2 regions of the Halomonas sp. A3H3 genome follow, and region 1 is predicted to be linked to the other one. Evidence: predicted binding sites of a transcription regulator. Region 1 holds the regulator's gene; the other holds the start of a gene.
The links. The regulator PhoB, encoded in region 1, activates phosphate uptake and scavenging genes when phosphate is short. The targets are predictions, from matches to a motif close to TGTCATANNNNTGTCANA.
Positions count from the first base shown of each region.

Region 1 (9,658 bases):
TCAACGACCTGCAGCTGCAAATCGACGACGAATGCACCCGCGTACTGGCGCGCCGCCAGCCTGCTGCTTCCGATTTGCGTCTGGTGCTGGCCGTCATCCGCGCCACCTCAGACTTAGAGCGCATTGGTGATGAAGCCAGTAAAATCGCCCGCAACGCCCTGCTCCTGAGCGAAAGTTCTAGCACCATTCGTGGCCTGGTGGAGGTGCGTCACATTAGCGAGCACGTACGTAAAATGCTGCGCGATGCGCTCACCGCCTTTGCCCGCTTTGATACCGACCTGGCTATGCAGGTCGTACGCGAAGACGAACTGGTGGATGACGAGTACAGCAGCGCTATGCGCTCATTAATGACCTTTATGATGGAAGACTCACGCTCTATTACGTCAGTACTCAGCATCATGTGGGTACTGCGCGCGCTGGAGCGGGTAGGCGACCACGCCGATAACCTTGCTGAGTACGTGGTCTATCTCGTCAAAGGTTTGGATATTCGCCATAGCGACACCGATGAACTGGAACCACAGGTGCCAAAAAAGTCTTGACCTGATGGGGCTTTCCTCCTGCAATACGTCCAGGCTGCCACGCAGCCTGGACGTTGGAATCACGAGGAGCTCACCTAAATGCTGGATGCTGTCACTGCGCTTAGCCGAGGTACACGCTGTGTGTATCAACCGGGTATGCGCCGCTATGTTTTTCTGCCTATTCTGGTCAACCTGATTGTCTACGTGAGCATGTTCAGCTTTGTGCTCAACCGTTTTGATGGCTGGCTCGCCCATTGGATGGGCATGGTACCCGCTTGGCTTGACTGGTTATCCTGGCTTATCTGGCCCCTGTTTGTGATTAGCCTGTTGGTGGTGGTGTTTTTTACCTTCACGCTGGTTACCAGCTTGATTGCAGCCCCTTTTTACGGCTTTTTAGCCGCCAAAGTTGAAATCCAAGCCACTGGCCGCGAACCCATTGATGACCGAAACCTGACCAAAACAGCCATCGATGCTGTGGGACGCGAGTTTGTTAAGCTCGCCTATATTCTGCCTCGTGCCGCAGGCCTATTTGTGCTTAGCTGGATTCCAGGCGTCAATATAGTTGCTCCGCTACTCTGGGCACTGTTTTCTGCCTGGGTGATGGCAATCACTTATCTAGACTACCCAATGGATAACAACAAAGTAACGTTTGCCGATATGCGCCAACGGCTCTCTAAGCGCTGGTGGCAAAGCCTCACCTTTGGGGGGTTAGTGACCTTAATTACCTGGATTCCGCTGGCCAACCTGTTTTTGATTCCCGGCGCCGTTGCGGGTGCCGTACTGCTGTGGGACGACCACTATAGAGACGTACGTAGCGACAAACGTGGCGATGCACGTGGCATTACACCGCAGTAGGCGCCTATTACCCAGGCTACGTCACTTTGCTACCTTTATATTTTGTTCGTCGATCCTGGGCTCAATCAACAACAAAGGAATCACCGCATGATAAAACCGATGGCTTGGCTGGGTGGCGTACTCTTGATTGGCGCTATGTCTATTTCGATGACATCTATGGCGTTAGCCCACGACGTAAAAACAGAGACTCTTCGCATTGCGCACCCCTTCGCTACCCCAACCCCACCGGGTGCGGTAAACGGTGCCGCCTACCTTGATATCACCGCCGTTTCAGGCCCCGTCACTCTGGTTGGCGCGAGCAGTTCTGCGAGCAGCAACGTTGAGCTGCACGATATGCAAATGGACGGCGATATGATGCAGATGCGGCATGTGGACGAGATTCGTGTCGAGGCAGGGGAGACTTATACCATGCGCCCTGGTGGCGGCTTTCACTTAATGCTGATTGGCTTAACCGAGCCGCTGAAGGAGGGTGAGCGGTTTCCCCTCACGCTCACCTTCGCTGAACAAGGTGACGTAGACATCGAGGTCTGGATACAGAGCGCCCAAGACGGTAGCGAAGCTGCTGATGGGCATCACCACTGATGTCGTTGGCTTTTAACACATAGCAAAAACCCCACCAAAGCGGGGTTTTTAGCGAGTAACGCTTACATTAGCAGTTACACTTATCCTATTATTTACCAGTCGGTGCTATCACCTTCATCCCGGTTGAGTTCTCCAGGAGTGTAACCCTCTTGGCGAGAAGTAGGCCCTTTTTCAGCCGTAGAAGGACGGCTACTGGAAGGCGAAAAGTCCAAGCTATCAGCTTCGTCACGGTTCAAGTCGCCCGCAGAGACATGAGATGGTTTGGAAGCTGCATGCGACTCAGGTTTGTTAATGACATCCTGACCAGCGGTGCGGTCTTGGTTCAGTTCAATAGATGAGTGCGCCATCGCCATGGGGCTCGCGACCAAACCAAAAGCAATACCTACTATGGCGACTTTTTGGCTCATTTCTTTTAACAGCAAGATGTTCTCCTCATTATCCATGGATTCCGTTCATCGATGATTAGAACGGCTATTACGCTTTGCGTTGCATATTAGGCGTCAAAAAAGTTAGCTCACCCTTTACGGTCAAAATGATTGTGAGACCGGATGCCTGAGACATAACCCACCGGCAGGCTGATGATGGGCAGTGTATAAATAGCGACGCAATGAAATTAGGCTCCGCTAGAAAGCCGTACCTTAAACTAAAACAAGAATAGTGTGGGAGAGGTGTTGGATGCCACAAAAAATCAGACCCCGCATCAGCAGGGTCTAAGGACACAAGACTTTGACAATGACTAGCGCTAGCTTCCTTTCCTTTTGCGGGGCTGCTCCAACCTTGGAATTTAACCCTGACCAACGCTCTGATTGTCGTTTGATTCATTCCTTGAATCGATATGCATCCGTATCGGTGTGACACGCTTTCGCGTGTTTAGCTCACGTGTTAATCGTAATATATTTCTTCAGAATTGCAAATTTTTGTTACCAAACGTTTCCATCACCTACGTCTTGGGTCAAATCTTTTGCTGTGTACTCCGCTTGAGCGCTAGTGTGATGCGACTCTGCCTTGATGACTCGAGGGCGGTCGCCTTCGTCATACATCAAATCAGAGGGGCTAAATTTAGCCTGACCCGAGGTATGATGTGATTGAGCTTGAATAGGCTCATCGTCAACGGTCAAATCTTGATTTGCTTCGATGGACATATGGGCAAAGGCAAGCGGGCTTGCCAGCAAACCAAAAGAGAGACCTACGACGGCTGCTTTTTTAACAAAATCGTTAAACATACTATTTACTCCTGGTGACCGTTTGATACCGCTGAAGTGAAGTGAGAAGGGCTCTCTGGCCAGATCTCACTGCGGCTAGCTTCACTACCTCTAGAGAGCATATGTAATGCCAACTCTCTTATAAAAATAAAATACTTATATAAATCAATAATTTAAAATAAATACATTGCGCACAATTATACGCCGCTAAAAACAAAAGCACGCTAATTACATGTGCACTAATGACACATGCGCAAAACTGTCTGTGCCTTTATGACACACTCAGCAAAATAAAAGGCTCGATGCCAACAAAGCGCTACGGCATCAATTCATAAAAAACAAAACATGGCATTGGATAGAGAGGCGCAAAGAAAGATCGGCGGAAAAGATAGGGGAGAAAGTAGCGGGGGAATAAGCGAGATAAAAAGTAGGCAGCAAAAATTAGGCCCCGCATTGCGGGGCCCGATATCAGAATTGGCTATAGGTAATAACTAACGCTAGCTTCCACTCCTTGTGCGGGGCTCCAACCTTGGAATTAACCCTGACTAGTGTTCTGATTGCCTACTGATTCATCCGTGAATCTTAAAAGCATTCTTGCTTTTGTAACATCCTGTTAATCGCTTATTCATTCTCTGAAAAGCTTTTAATGATATCTAAAAGGTCATAGATAATTAGCTACCGCCATTTTCTTCTACAAGCTCATCCTTGTCATACTCAGCATCGTCTGAGTGACTGCTTGATTGCGGATCCATGTCGCTGGCACCATCACCTTCGTCATGGGTTAAATCGTCAGTCATGTCTGTTGTATCACTGCCAGTTGAACTACCGGTACCTTGGGAATCCATCGGTTGCTCGTCAGCGGTAATACCTTGGTTTTCGTCAATCGCCGAATTTTCATCAGTTTGTGCAAAAGCTAATGGGCTTGCCATCAGACCAAAAGATACACCTAAAATGCCAGCTTTCTTGAGAAAATCCTTGGACGTCATATCCTACCTCCGATCGCTGTTTAGTACCGCTTAATGAAGAAAGAAAGGCTTACTGAGAAGCCAGCAATTCCTGCGGTCATCTTCCTTCAATCTGTACTCTGCAGAAGGCATGCCAAAAAACTGAAGAATATAAATAAAAACAACAAAATCAAACTCTTACTTAAAAATAAGTTATGCCAAAAAGGCATCAACTGAGTCACGACACAACGCTTTGAGCTGTGTAAAAATGGCACATGGGTAAAGCTTTACCAACCTTGCATGCCAATATTGCACATTGTTACAAATATTATGCGATGGAATGACTTGCTAAATTAAACAAGACGCGAGGGGGGGAAGGCGCAGCGAAACAACGCACCCTTGCCGGGAAGGGACTCAATTTGTAGTTGCGCATCGTGGCGCAATAGCACGTGCTTAACGATCGCCAAGCCTAAACCTGTGCCGCCAGTCGCAGTGCTGCGCCCCTTATCAACACGGTAAAAGCGTTCTGTTAGTCGGGGAATATGAACGGGATCAATCCCTTCACCGTTATCTTCCACATCGATATAGCCGCCACCAGTAGCGCTAGCTTTCCAGCGCAGGGTGATTTGGCTGCCAGCAGGCGTGTAGCGAACCGCATTAAAGGCAAGGTTAGAGACGGCGCTGCGAATCTCCTGTTCACTGCCTAACAGTCGGGCATCGCTCTCAAGGGCGACGGTAATGGTATGACGTTGATGCGATAGGGCCAGCGCATCATCACAAACGCTTTGCAGTAAAGGCTCGAGTGGCAGTGGATGATGATCTTGGCCGCCCTGGTCAATTTCCAAACGCGAGAGCAGCAATAAATCGTTGACCAGATTCTGCATCCGCTGGGTCTGTTCCTGCATTTGCTGAATACTACGTCCCAAGCGCGGCGGAAGCTGGTCGGAGATATCACTGTAGGTTTCCAAATAGCCGGAGAGAACGGTCAGCGGCGTACGTAACTCATGGGAAACGTTGGCGACAAAGTCGCGCCGCATCTGCTCAAGACGATGCAAGCGGGTGATATCGCGAGCCATCACTAAGCGTTCGTCGTCACCATAGAGGGTAATTTGATACTGCAGGATTCGCCGTTCATCAATCGGTGAGGTGAGCGTTAACGGCTCACTGTAGTTACGCGAATTAAAATAGCTGATAAAGCCCGGGTCGCGCAGCAGGTTGGTAATGTGTTGACCACGATCATGGGCGGTTTGTAGCCCCAGCATGGCGGTGGCGGCGCTGTTCCACCACTCCAAATCACCGTGGCGATCAAGCATGACCACGCTATCACGCATTGCTTCAGACGACTCTTGAATACGTGCCAAAGTAGCCCGCAGACGGCTTTGGGTGATGCGCTGACTTTTTTGATAGCGGTATAAACGATCGAATAGCTCGCCCCACATCCCGCGAGCGGCAGGCGGTTCATCGTTAGGGTGGAGGGTGAGCCACAAATAGAGTTCGCGTAACTGTCGTAAGTGGTAAAACAGGCATCCCGCAAGCCCTGCTGCGAGCCCCAGCCCAGCCGAGCCCAACAGCCAGCCCAAGCAAGTGCCCAGCGTGGCCAGCCACGCTATTCGCCACAGCTCACGACTCCATAAACGCACATTTACACCCGTGCAGAGAAACGGTAACCGGTACCCCGAACCGTTTGGATCAGGTTTTGATGCACGTCACCCAGCGCTTTACGCAAGCGGCGGATATGCACATCGACCGTGCGCTCTTCAACGTAAACATTGCCGCCCCACACTTGGTCAAGCAGCTGGCTACGTGTGTAAGCGCGCTCTTGGTGAGTCATAAAAAACTGCAGCAAACGGTACTCGGTGGGGCCCATTTCCAGCGCTTTGCCGTGGGCACTTACCCGGTGGCTCACCGGATCAAGCAGCAGGCCGTTAATCTCAATCGGGTCTTCAACGCCACGTGGCGTCGCACGGCGCAGCACCGCTTTTAGCCGTGCCACCAATTCCCGGGGTGAAAAAGGCTTGGTGATATAATCATCGGCACCGGCTTCAAGCCCTTGAATTTTATTATCCTCTTCGCCTTTCGCGGTGAGCATAATAATCGGGATTTCAGCGGTGGTTTCTTCACGTTTTAGGCGTCTCGCCAGCTCAATACCGCTAGTGCCGGGCATCATCCAGTCCAGCAGCAGTAAATCGGGTTGGTGGTCGACCACCATGGCATGGGCATCCTGGGCGTTATCCGCTTCGAGCACGCGATAGTCAGCCATTTCCAGCGCTACCGCGATCATCTCGCGAATCGACGCCTCATCATCGACAATCAGAACGGTCTTGGCGGTCATACCAGAGCCTCACGGTGTTCAAAGAAACTAGTTCAAAGAAAAACAGTTCAAAGATAAACAGATCAATGACATGTCAGTGACGATAACACCATGACTTGATGACAATTACATGACAATCGCCTCGATCAGCCAGCCGCAGGCCACCAACTTAGCGCGATACCGGCAAAAATCAGCAGTCCCGACCAGTGATTATTGAGAAACGCCTGGAAGCAGGCATCCCGCTCCTGGTCGCGAATTAAGCGCTGCTGATGCAGAAAAGTCGCTGCCATTGCCGCTAGCCCTAACCAGAAGAAACCACCTAAACCAACCCGCCAGCCTACCCAAGCCAGCAACCCCAGGGTGGCTAGCTGGAGTAAGCCGATAATCAAACGATCCGCATTTCCAAACAGCACGGCCGTCGATTTAATGCCAATTTTTAAATCGTCGTCGCGATCGACCATGGCGTACTGGGTATCGTAGGCCACTGTCCAGCACACATTAGCGCAGAATAGCAGCCATGCTTCCAGCGGCACGTGGCCGAGCACGGCGCCAAAAGCCATCGGAATTGCCCAGGAAAAAGCCGCGCCCAGCACCACCTGAGGAAAGTGGGTATAGCGCTTCATAAACGGATAAATAATCGCCAGCAGCACCCCGCCCAGCGAGAGCAGCACCGTAAACCAGTTGGTCAGTAATACCAGAATAAACGCAGCGGCCACCAGGGCGATAAACAGCAGTTGAGCTTCGGTTTCGCTGATACGGCCCGTCGCTAGCGGACGTTGTTTTGTGCGTTTCACATGCCCATCGAAGTGGCGATCCGCATAGTCATTGACCACGCAGCCCGCAGCGCGCATCACATAAACGCCGGCCACAAAAATCAGCAGCACATTTCGCCCTGGTACACCTTCCGCAGCCACCCATAATGCCCACAGCGTCGGCCACATCAAAAGCCATGTGCCTATCGGCCGATTCAAGCGCATCAGCTGTAAAAAATCTGCCACGCGAGCCCATCCCTTCGGCCGCAACAGTGAACGATCCATGCTTACCTCACGAAGAATAAGATGCAGGCGCTAGCCTAGCGCGAAGGCAGGCCAAGATCATCCGCCATCGCCGTCAAAAAATACTCTTGCACTAATAATGACAGACTGCCGTGCTTACAGCCGTGATAAAAAACAGAGCGCCTTCCCCAGGCACAGCCTTCCTGTATGCCGTTGACGCTAGCAAACTGGGGGGAATGCGTCGTTACTTCCAATGGCCCACGCACTAAACCCGGCTGGCGAAATAGCCAACTACCTAGCGAGCGCTCGCCCAAGCACTCTAGCCGTTGGCCCTTTACCTGTGAGAGCGGGGCGACCGAGCGCGCCACCACCCATGGCGTTCCATCTAAGCACAGCGCCACTTCCCGCAGCCAGGCGTAACGCTTGGCACCAATGCCCAGCGCCTGAGCCTCATCCTGGCGCGGCCAACCAACCCCCTGGCGCAGCAGTCGTACTCGAAACGGCTTCTCGCCACCTGCGACCATTAAGCGGGCGGTTAACGAGTCGGTGGAGGCAACCCACTGCCACCAGGAAGCACTCATCGCCGGGCGCGCCGCATCAATCGGGCGCCAGCGGGAAAATAGAGGAGTTTGCCGAAAAGCAGCAGCCGTCACCGAGTTCTCCAGGGCAATTAACGGGTTGGCTAGTGTAACATGGGCACTGAAAGGCTTTTGTTTCAGCAACTTTTTTAACGACTCGGTTTAGCGCTTCTTTTTTCGCAATCTTATTTAGCAACTTTTTTGGTGTCTGCATGCCCGCCACCCAAACACAGAAAACCTCTTCGCACGCTGCGCTGGTGATTATTGGCACTGGAATGGCAGGGGTTGGCCTTGCCCGGGCGTTGCGCCGATTGGGCGACCAACGCTCAATCACGCTGGTGAGCGCCGACAGCGGCGATGATTACAGCAAGCCGTTGCTCTCCACCGGCTTCGCCAAGGGCCTGGTGCCCGAACAATTAGCCCAGCGCAGCGCTACTGACCTGGGCGAAGAGCTAAATGCCCAAATGGTTATCCACACCCAGGTAACCGCACTGGATGTGGATAACCAAACAATTCTGCTCGAAGGCGGCATGGTGCTCGGCTACGACACACTGGTACTGGCCACTGGCGCTGCACCACGGGTGCCCTTCAGCATTGAACCCAGCGTAGCCCCACGCTGCTTTACCATTAACGACCTGGATGACTACCGCCGCTTTCACACGGCGCTAGGCCAGGGCCCTGCACGGGTGGCGATTGTTGGCGCGGGGCTGGTCGGCTGTGAATTTGCCAACGACCTCCACGCTGGCGGCCATCGTGTCAGCCTCATTGCCCCAGAAGGAACCCTACTTCCTCGCTTGCTGCCACCGCCCTTAGGGAACGCCCTAGGCGATGCCTTTAGCGAAGCAGGTATCCATCTTCACCTTGCACGTTCGATTGATTCGATAGCGGCCGAAAGCGGCGAAGATATCGTATTACGTCTGGATAACGGCGACGCTGTCAGCGCTGATCTCGTGTTGATGGCAACCGGCCTTGTACCTCGCACAGCACTTGCCGAATCGGCTGATTTAAACGTATCACCTGGCGGTATAGTCGTTGACCGCCAGTTGCGTACATCGCACCCCAATATCCACGCCCTGGGCGATGCAGCCTGCGTAGACGGTGTTAATGCCATGTACGTGCAGCCACTACAAGCCAGCGTTAAGGCGCTGGCGGCAACCCTTTCAGGCGCGCCCACGCCGGTTAGCTTCGGTGCTTGGCCGGTAGTGGTTAAAACGCCGCTGCTACCAGTGGTGGCCTACCCGCCAACGAACACGCCTGAGCACTGGCGAATTGAAGGCGAAGGCGGTGATATCAGTGCCTTGGCTGAAAATAAAGACGGTCGTTTGATTGGTTTTGCGTTGACAGGCGGCTGCGTGAGAAGGAAAGTGGAGCTTTCCAGAGCAGCACCTGCACTGCTAGGCTGATTTTCGTCGCGTTCACGACTAGGCTAGAGAAGCTAACCTAATCGGCTACGCACCCAACAACATGCATTTGTTTGATGTTTGATTTCTTTTAAAAAGGGGAGATTCCTTATGCGCAAACCTGCACTCGCTGCAGCCATCGCTGAAAGTGCCGACCTATCCAAAGATAAAGCTGGCCAAGTGCTGAACGTTATTCTGGATGAGATCACCAACAGCGTTGCTAAGGGCGAAGATGTCGCTTTGATTGGTTTTGGTACCTTCACGGTACGTGAG
Region 1 is NZ_HG423343.1:1,898,301-1,907,958, reverse strand. It holds gene phoU (phosphate signaling complex protein PhoU) at 1-539, shown strand, start outside; gene cysZ (sulfate transporter CysZ) at 618-1,373, shown strand; gene HALA3H3_RS08420 (copper chaperone PCu(A)C) at 1,461-1,955, shown strand; gene HALA3H3_RS08415 (hypothetical protein) at 2,048-2,398, opposite strand; gene HALA3H3_RS08410 (hypothetical protein) at 2,876-3,178, opposite strand; gene HALA3H3_RS08405 (hypothetical protein) at 3,829-4,143, opposite strand; gene phoR (phosphate regulon sensor histidine kinase PhoR) at 4,455-5,741, opposite strand; gene phoB (phosphate regulon transcriptional regulator PhoB) at 5,744-6,433, opposite strand; gene ubiA (4-hydroxybenzoate octaprenyltransferase) at 6,559-7,449, opposite strand; gene HALA3H3_RS08385 (chorismate--pyruvate lyase family protein) at 7,485-8,060, opposite strand; gene HALA3H3_RS08380 (NAD(P)/FAD-dependent oxidoreductase) at 8,198-9,388, shown strand; gene HALA3H3_RS08375 (HU family DNA-binding protein) at 9,497-9,658, shown strand, end outside.

Region 2 (9,658 bases), 570 kb from region 1:
CCGCCTTCCGGCAGTGTCCACTCTTCAAGCACACGCACTAAACGCCCAGCCGCGATCTCTGGCGCCGCGGTCATATCCGGCAATACGGAGAGACCGCCGCCAGCGACCATCAGTGCGACTAAGCTCACCGTTGAGTTGGCTGCCAACCCTGCGCTCATTTGCACCTCATACCGCTCATCGCGTCGCTGGAAAGTCCAGGTTAACGGCGCTTTTAACGGTGTAAAGGCGATCCACGCATGGTCTTCCAGCGCCTTGGGATGCGAGGGTGTGCCGTGGCGTTTCAGATAATCAGGAGCAGCCACCACATGCTGTTGAAAAGTGCCTATTCGACGGGCGCGTAGCGTGGAGTCTTTTAGCCAGCCTAGACGAAACGCTAAATCGATGCCGTCCTGCACCATATCGCTTACTTGGTCGCCGCTACGTAGTTCTATATGCAGCGCAGGGTGCAAGCGGCTAAACGCCACTACCGCGTCGCTCAACACCCCGGCAGCGTAATCTTCGGGCGCCGTGATACGCAACTCGCCGTGCAGCTGTTGGGTGTCGCTCACAGCACTGGCAAGCGCCCCCTGTAGATCTATTAACAGCGGGTGGCACTGATGGTAGAGCGCCTCTCCGGCCTGAGTGAGCTGAACCCGCCGCGTGGTGCGGAGGAACAGCGTGACACCCAGGCGCGTTTCCAGCTGCCGAATTTGCAGGCTGACACGGGTTTTCGTGCAGCCTAGCCGCTCCGCTGCTTTGGTAAAGCTGCCGGCTTCCACCAGAGCGACAAAGATCGGTAAACCGTTTAAATCGAACTCGTTGGCGGTGGTCATTCATCGCCCTACTGTTATGAAATCGATAACAGTAAATTACGTTAATCGCTATTTTTCAAATCAATAAAGCGTCCGACAATGCAGCGACAACCTACTTAAGGAGAACTGTTATGAAGATTGCACTGATTGGCGCTAGCGGATTCATTGGATCTGCCCTATTAACCGAAGCGCTCTCCCGCGGCCATCACGTGACGGCGTTAGTGACTCGGCCTGAACGGGTAGCGCCACAGGAGAATCTCACTACCGTTAAAAGTGATGTGTTAAATACCGAGGCACTTGCAGAGCAGCTACGCGGTGCCGAGGCCGTTATCAGCGCCTTTAGCGGCCATGCCCAAGAGGATGTTTACGGCTATTACCTCAAAGGCTTTCACTCGATTTTGTCAGCCACTCAACAAGCTTCCGTGCCTAGGCTACTGATAGTGGGTGGCGCGGCGACGCTCGAGGTAGCGCCGGGTAAGCTTTTGTTAGATGCACCGGGGTTTCCAGCAGAGTACCGGGCCACGGCGGAAGGGGCGAAAACGGCTCTTGAAACGCTGCGCGGGCAAACGGCGCAAGCGTGGACGTTTCTCTCTCCCGCCGCCGAGATTTTCCCCGGCGAGCGCACGGGTAGTTTCCGGCTTGGCGGCGATACGCTACTCACCGATAGCGAAGGCAACAGCCGTATTTCCGTGCAGGATTACGCCATCGCCATGATTGATGAGCTGGAAAACCCACATAACACCAACCAACGTTTCTGCGTCGCGTACTGATCAAGTCGCTATTTAAGTCGTTATGCCCCTCACTGGAGATAGGTGAGGGGTTGCCTCTTTCTTCTATTCCCCCCCTTTTCCCGTTACCCTCATCTATTTACTCTTTCACCTTTTTGCTGAACTTATCGTTCATCGCCGTAAAACCATCAGTCATATTTAACAATGTTAATTAATCCAATCTCACTTGACCACACATTACTTAACAACTGTGTATTAAAAAATTACTTATAAGACATTTCTTACATAAGTATAGCGAATTTCTTACAAATGCTGTCAGCAATATCCTACATACGCAGTCGCCTATACCTTCAACAATCAGGTAAACACAAATAAAGAAATACTAAAAAACTTGCACACTTGTGACAGCTAATGAACTTATTAGGTTCAGAACCCATTACGCAGACATGCACGCACTAGACTCGCATTAACTGACCCAATTACTGCAAGGAAAACATCATGAAAGCCAACACCGAGCTCGTTAAGATAGGCAATCATTGCGTGCATGTAGAAATCTATCAACAGCCACAAAATACTGAAAGTATTATTATGGTCAACGGCGCGCTAGCTACTACCGCCTCTTTTACCAACTGTGTCAAATACTTGAGTGATGGATTAAACGTTATCCTGTTTGACTTGCCTTTTGCTGGCCAGTCAAAACTACATAACCCTGTGGGTGGCATTATTACCAAGGAGGATGAAGTCAATATCCTCCTAGCTCTGATTGAACGTTACCAACCAACGTCGTTACTTTCCGTTTCTTGGGGAGGCTATGCCGCTATGATGGCATTGGCGCAATCCCCCACCTCCATTAAAAGAGCGGTGCTAGCCTCATTTTCAACTCAGCTTAACGACGGCATGCTGCGCTATATCAATGGTGCTCGCCATTATATTAAAATTGGCGATGTTAAAACCGCGGCTAATCTGCTTAATGAAGAAGTGGGAAAATACTTACCCCGCTTACTAAAATATATTAATTACCGGCATCTCTCACGGTTAGATGATCAAGAGCTTCAACAGGTCTGCTTTCATATCGAACAAATACTCTCCATGAACGACACCGACTATGAACAGCTCCTGGGTAATATTGAGATACCGACGCTGTTCGTGAATGGCAAACTGGATGAGTACACAACGCCGGAAGACATTCTGATTGCCGACGACTATATGCCGAAATGCGAGTTCGAAGTCGTGCCCAACGCAGGGCATTTTCTTGATCTCGAGCATGCTGATGCACGCAAACGAATGGAGAAAATTCTGCGCGGTTTTTTGATTCCTAACGAGTTTGAAAGTCAGGTTGCCTAACCACTTTCGTTACCCTATTACATGGCCTCACTAAGCAAGAGTGTGGTCATGTAATCTTTAGCACCATCACGCTAAAAAATCATTACCGCTCAAAAGCTAATGATAATTCATTACCACTCACCCCTCACGAAACGCCTCCACCACCCGCTCAGCCAATACCTCGCTGGCATCACCACTGCCTGCACGCTTCACCAGCGCTACTTGATAATCCCCTAGCGGTGGCAGTGACTCGTTGTGGAGACGCTTGAGCGGTGGCCGAATCAAGCTTTTTGGAAAAGCCGTCACGGCCAGATCGGCCAGCATAGCCGCTTCCTGCCCGGCACAGTGGTCGCAGGAGTATGCGATTCGGTAATTAACCCCGGCATGATCAAGGGCGTTAAGCGCGATCCTACGCCACGCGCACCCCTGTTGGGCCAAGGTCACTGGCAGTGGCGTTCGTTGTACGGCAACACCATCCTCACGGCCCGCCCACACTAACGGTTCGCTATGAACAATGTCGCCGCGCGGCGCCTGACCAGGCTCTACGCTCATCACCAGCGCAAGATCGAGCTCTCCATCATCCAACTGGGCGAGCAAATCCTTGCTGCGTCCCACCACAACATCGACCTGCACCGCCGGGTGCGAGCGGGCAAACTGAGCCAACACAGTGGGCAGGATACGCCCTACCACGTCGTCGGTTATCCCCAGCCCCACGCGCCCTTCTATGGTGGGGGCTAAAAACTGGGTGACGGCTTCGGCATTGAGCTTAAGCAGCCGCCGTCCGTAGCCCAGGAGTACTTCACCTTCGGCAGTAAGCCGCACATAGCGCGCCTCGCGCACAAACAGCGTTTGCCCGAGCGTTTCTTCCAGGCGTTTGATCTGCATGCTTAGCGCGGAAGGGGTACGAAACAGCTGCTGGGCGGCGCGGGTGAAGCTGCCACTTTCGGCAATGGTCACAAAGGTGCGCAGCACCTCGCTATCCAGTAGCGGTAAGACAGCCCGGCTGGGAGCCATAGTCGATAGTTGATTCATCACGCCCACCTTTCAGAAAATCTTAACACTCAGTGTAGATCTTTTCGTTTGATTGATCCAAGGCAAAGCGCCAAGCTGATAACCAGAGGTCGCGACCCTCCCACTTATTAATCACTGATCACAGCTGCCCAGTTAGCGCCCTGGCGCCATTGACTGTACAGCCGTTGTGAATAAAAGGAGGTGCGCGATGAAGTGTGAATGCCCAGCCCAACATGCCCATAACGCCTGGGAAAAAGCTCGCCAACTGGCGCCGCCGCCCAAGCCACCAGCACTGCATTTTTACATGCCTGCCATGCCGTCGATGAGGTTAATTCGTACGCTCGATATGGGCTGGTGGCGTTACCGGCGGCGTTGGCTTTTCCGCCGCCATATACTGCCGCTACTAGCCTACGATGACCACGTACTGTTGGATATTGGCCATTGTCGAGAAGATATTCTCTGGGCCAACCAGCTCCCATTGAAGGTCGATGCCATTCACGCGCTAGAAGCCCGGCAGAAAAAGCGGCAAGTTCAGCAGGCCTAGAATCAAAAAAGCTTCGAACCTCTCCCAGGTTCGAAGCTTTTAATGAAGCCCTTAATAGCGTTTTAAGCATCTCATATAGTTACTAAGCTTTTTGCTCAACGCCTGCTTTTAAACTCCTATCGGCCCGCCATCGCGTTTCTGAATAACAACGGTTGACGCCCGAGGACGTACTTGGCCGCTGGCAGCAACGGTGGCATCTTGCACTAGCTCGCTACCATCCGCGGGCCAGTTACCGGGGTGCTGAATGTTAATAAACAGCGCGGTTTTATCCGGCGTGGCAAAAATACCCGTCACTTCGCAGCCGTTCGGCCCTACCGCAAAGCGCTTAAGCTGTTGCTGGTTGCTGCTGTTAATCACCGGGCCAGTGCCTTGAATATCGTCGAGCCCGTTAGGTACCACGGCAAGCAGTTGGTCGTTGGTGTACTCGGTTACTCCATCATAACCGTTATCGGTTTGGATCCAGAGGATACCCTGACCGTTCTCTCGCTCGTCGAACCAGAGCCCATCGGGGCTGGCGAACTGATTCATTTCTGTCAGGCCCGAGTGATTATCGGCATCGTCAGCGGCCGCGCCAAACACAAACACCTCCCAAGTAAAGGCGTTGGGCAACCGGCTTTCGCGCCAGCGAATAATATGCCCTGCTTCGTTATTGGCGCGAGGGTTGGCGGCATTGGTGGGCGCTAAATCGTAACCAACACCTACTTGTTCCAGATGCTCACCGTCATTAGTGTAAGTTGGGGTTGTCTCTTCAGCGGTGCGCTGGGAGTTATTGGTCAGGGTGAGATACACCTCGCCGGAGGCAGGATCGACGGAAGCCCACTCAGGGCGGTCCATTGGCGTGGCACCCAACAAATCCGCTGCATCGCAGGTGTTGATGATGATACCTGCCGCATCGTCGTCGGCTAGCCCCAACGCCGCCGCCAGCGTGCGACCATCGCGCGTTTGAGCACTAGGCGTTAGCGGTAGCCACTCACCGCTGCCATCGGCATGGAAACGAGCCACATAGAGGGTGCCGTTATCCAAATATTTGTTGCCAATGGCAAGACGATCGTACTCTTCACCTGGGCGGTTGGCATCGGCGGGATCCCAGGCAGCATCAGAAACATATTTATATACGTACTCGTTGCGGGAATCGTGCCCCGAGTAGTAAACCACTGGCTGACCGGCTTCCAGCTTGCCTAACCAACACCCTTCATGGCGGAAACGGCCAAGTGCCGTACGCTTAACCGCCAATGCATCACTATAGGGGTCGACCTCCACCTGGTAGCCGAACGTGCGTGCTTCGTTGCGATAATCATCTTCAGCACGCTCGCCGCGCGGGGTAATGTCGAAGCGAGCAAATTCGTCATTCTGTTCAGAGGCGTCTCCCGCCGAAGTATCCCAACCATAGCGGCTTTTAGCGGTGGGAATACCAATCCGCGCGTCGTCCTGGAAGCGTTCGCCATGATTAACGAACACATTGGGCCAGTTCTCTTCACAGGCAATATAGGTGCCCCAGGGCGTTACCCCGTTACCACAGTTATTGTTGGTACCACGGGTTTGGGTACCCTCAGGCGAAAAGCGCGTTTTGACGTAGTCACTGCCCGCCACTGGCCCGGAAAGTTCCATCACCGTCGCACTGGTGAGGCGACGGTTATAACGCGAACCCGGCACATGCGCCCATTGGCCACTGGCGTTCTTTTCGACCTCAACAAGGGTGACACCGTGAGCGTTGATCTCAGTGCGCGACTCAGCTGCTGGCCGCTGGCCCTCATCCGCATTAGTGGGGCCTCCTTGGGGCGCCCATAGCGCTGCTTGGTCGATATACTCATTGTTGAGCGCCAGCACAAAACGGCGCGAGGCGTTGTCGGTATCCAGGGCAAAACCGGCCATGCCGTCATGGTGCATGCCCACACTCTCCGCCTGACGCTCAGCGGTCATCGGCTGCTCGGGCTGCCAGGTAACATTTTGGTTCAGCGGCGTGCCCCACGGCACCAAGACTTGGGCCACATAACCTTCCGGCACCACCACGGCATCGGTGCGTGATCCTTGAACCGCCTCAAACGCCAGTGTCAGGGGTGTTTTTTGGCTGCTGCTTGAGGCAAGCGCTTGAGCAGCGCCACCAAAACTAAGCATCGAGGCAGCCGCCATGCTCAAACCACCGCGCATCACATCACGCCGGGATACATGGCGCGCCAATACTTCCGCGAAAGGTTGGTTGCCGCTGTGGTTAAACAGGCGATGATCTTCGATCTCTTTACTCATTTTGGTCTCCCCCTGATCGTTTGTAGGTCAACGATTGAACGTTAGGAGACACTAAAGAAGCTTAATGACAGCACGATGACGGAGCGCCTGCATTTAGATGAAGAAAGGTCGAATGCTAGCCACTTTTCCTCCCCAAACCCTATTGAGGGATGTCTGCAACTCTGCTAAATTAACGCTAATAGTTATCATTAACACAGGAGTTACTCTCTCATGCAGTTACCCGCTAAGGGCACTGGCCAGGGAGATACGTCGGCCTCGACGACCCGCGAGGTGGCCCACGAGGTGAATAGCAGAGAATTACTTGGCAACTCAGATCAATTGGTTATTCACCATGAACAGCGCCGCTATGTGTTGCGCCGTACTAAAAGCGGCAAGTTAATTCTTAACGCCTAAAGCTCTTAATATTTCAGCCCCTAATTAATTTAAAGATTTATACAGCAAAGCCAGCCAGGTAGCCCATCGCACCCAGCCAGCGACCTCTTCCACTTATCCCTGTTGGAAATCTCTGGCTTATGAACCACACACGCGCTTTTGGTGGCCTCTTTTTAATGCTGCTTCCACTGTTAACCGCCCAAGCAGACGACGCCGAGCTTAACCCAGTGACGGTCACCGGCACCCGGGCGCCTACGGACCTTTCACGGGCACCGCTGATTATCGATATTATTGATCGTGATGATGCTGTGCTGGCCACCGCCAGCCGGGTTGAAGACGTGCTTAGCCGCCAACCCGGCCTGCATGTGGCTGGCCAAGGGCGCCGAAATGGCCAAACCTTAAGTATGCGCGGTTTTGGCAGCAAAGGTGTGCTGGTACGTTTGGATGGCGTTCGTCAGGATATCTCCACCGGCCACATCGGTAACTTCTTTCTCGACCCTGGCTTGATTCAAGAAGTACAGATAGCACGCGGTGCGCTCTCCAGCTTGTACGGCAGCAATGCCATGGGCGGTGTCGTCAGCTTCACCAGTGTGAATGCCAACGACCTGCTTGCCCCCGGCGAAAATAGCGGCGTACGCCTTTCCGTAGGCGGTGCGACGGCCAGCGACGAAATGCGGGGGAGCCTGACTGGCTTCGGCCGCCGCAATACCGCCAACGGCCAGGTGGATGGCCTGTTTTCAATCGGCCGCAGTGAATCCGGCGATATTCGCCGCGCGGGGGGCGATGAAGCCGAAGAGGATGCCTCCCTCAATAGCCTGCTGCTAAAAGGCGGTTGGGAGCCAAGCGACGACCAGCGGCTATTTATCAGCTGGCAGCACTACGACGAACGCGCCACCCAGCCCGCCAACCCACAGCAGCTTTCAACCGATGCCAGCAATCCGCTGCGCGATCGCGATGTGGAAAGCAACAACGTCCAGTTGGGCCACCGCTGGCAGCCCAGCGCTGCCACCGAAGTCACCTCGCAGCTTACCTTTAGCCAGCAGGATATCGACGAGCCCCAGGCCAACCGTACCCTAGAGCGGGCCGGTCTTCAGAGCGACGGCTTCCACACCATGGATCACGGCTGGCTTTCGCAAACGCTGGTGTTCGGCGCCGAATTGGAGCAGGCCCGCCAACGGCCAGATGGCGAAGCGAATGGCTTTCCTAAAGCCGATATCGATACCCAGTCAGCCTATCTCGACACTACTCTTACCGCTGGGCGCTATTTAGCCGATGGCGGCGCCGGGCAGTTTGATATTGGCCTGGGAGCCCGCTACGACCGTTACGACGCCAGCGGCCAAAATGAATCCGATAGCGTCCACGACCAAGTGTCACCGCGCTTTCGTCTTGCCTGGCGGCCCGATGACGCCTTGATGCTGTTTTCGGGCTACGCTGAGGCCTTCCGCGCTCCTAGCCTATCCGAGCTTTACGCCAACGAGCGTCACTTTGCCGGTTTCTGCGCCGGGCCAGCCTTCTGCACACCGGACAATTACTGGATTCCCAACCCTAGTCTCTCGCCTGAATCTAGCCACACCTGGGAAAGCGGCGTGGTCTGGCATCAGGGCGACTGGCAGGTTCGTGCCAGCTACTTCGATACTCGCGCCGACGATTTTATCGACACCCACGTCGACATCATGGCGGGCACCACCCAGGCAGTGAACGTTCAGCGCGCCCAGCTATGGGGCTATGACGCCCGGGTGACCTGGCAGCCCAGCGCCTTCCCGCTTCTTACAAGCTTTGTGGGTCTTTCGGAAGTCTCCGGTAAAGACCGCGATTCTGGCGAGCCCCTAGGCAGTCAAACACCGTTGGAAGCCACCCTGGGAAGCGAGGTGGTTCTGTATAACAGCGATATCCGCCTGGGCTGGCAAGCGCGTTTTGCCCAATCTTTCGATAAGCAGGGCGATGACGAGCGCCTGCCCGGCTATGGGTTGCACGATGTGCATCTCGCTTGGCAAATCACCCCGGCCGTGGATACCTCGCTGCGCCTTGCCAATATTGGCGACAAGGTGTGGTACCGCCCCGACGGCAGCCTGGGCGATGGGCGCAGCCTGTTCGCCACCCTCAACTGGCAGTGGTAAATCCACGCAGTCAACCCGATAGAGGTGCGTCATGATTACATCCCAACAGATCGCGATTATCGAAGCCTTTGACGCGGCGCGCGCCGCGCAGCCGCGGCTACCTGCGATTGAGATTGCCGAACGCTTATCGATCAGTGAAGGCGAGCTGCAGGCCGCTCGTTTAGGGCGCGACGTATGGACGCTGCCGCTCTCGCCCAGCGATATCGCCGCCTACCTGCCCCAACTGGGGCGGGTTAAAGCGTTGACCCGTTCCCGGCTGGCCGTGCTAGAGCAAACCGGCGACTACCCTGAACTTAGCGGCGGGCCACAAACAGGCCTGTTACTCGACCCAGGTGGCCTGGATCTACGCTTGCTCTATACGAGCTGGCACTGGGCCTGCCTGATTCGTGATTCTATGCCTGCCACCAGTACTCAAGAGGCGCAGTGGCGCTGGAGCCTGCAGATATTCAATCAACATGGCTGCGCCGTTCACAAATGCTTTGCCCTGGAGAACCCACTGCCGCGTCCCTGGGGTGCCTTAGCGGCCTT
Region 2 is NZ_HG423343.1:2,472,140-2,481,797, reverse strand. It holds gene HALA3H3_RS11025 (LysR family transcriptional regulator) at 1-812, opposite strand, end outside; gene HALA3H3_RS11020 (NAD(P)-dependent oxidoreductase) at 923-1,561, shown strand; gene HALA3H3_RS11015 (alpha/beta fold hydrolase) at 2,018-2,863, shown strand; gene HALA3H3_RS11010 (LysR substrate-binding domain-containing protein) at 2,981-3,874, opposite strand; gene HALA3H3_RS11005 (hypothetical protein) at 4,062-4,397, shown strand; gene HALA3H3_RS11000 (PhoX family protein) at 4,506-6,641, opposite strand; gene hemP (hemin uptake protein HemP) at 6,852-7,034, shown strand; gene HALA3H3_RS10990 (TonB-dependent receptor domain-containing protein) at 7,154-9,130, shown strand; gene HALA3H3_RS10985 (ChuX/HutX family heme-like substrate-binding protein) at 9,162-9,658, shown strand, end outside.
Region 2: a site for PhoB is predicted at 6,705-6,722, ahead of HALA3H3_RS11000 (PhoX family protein). Genes of this name have one in related genera too.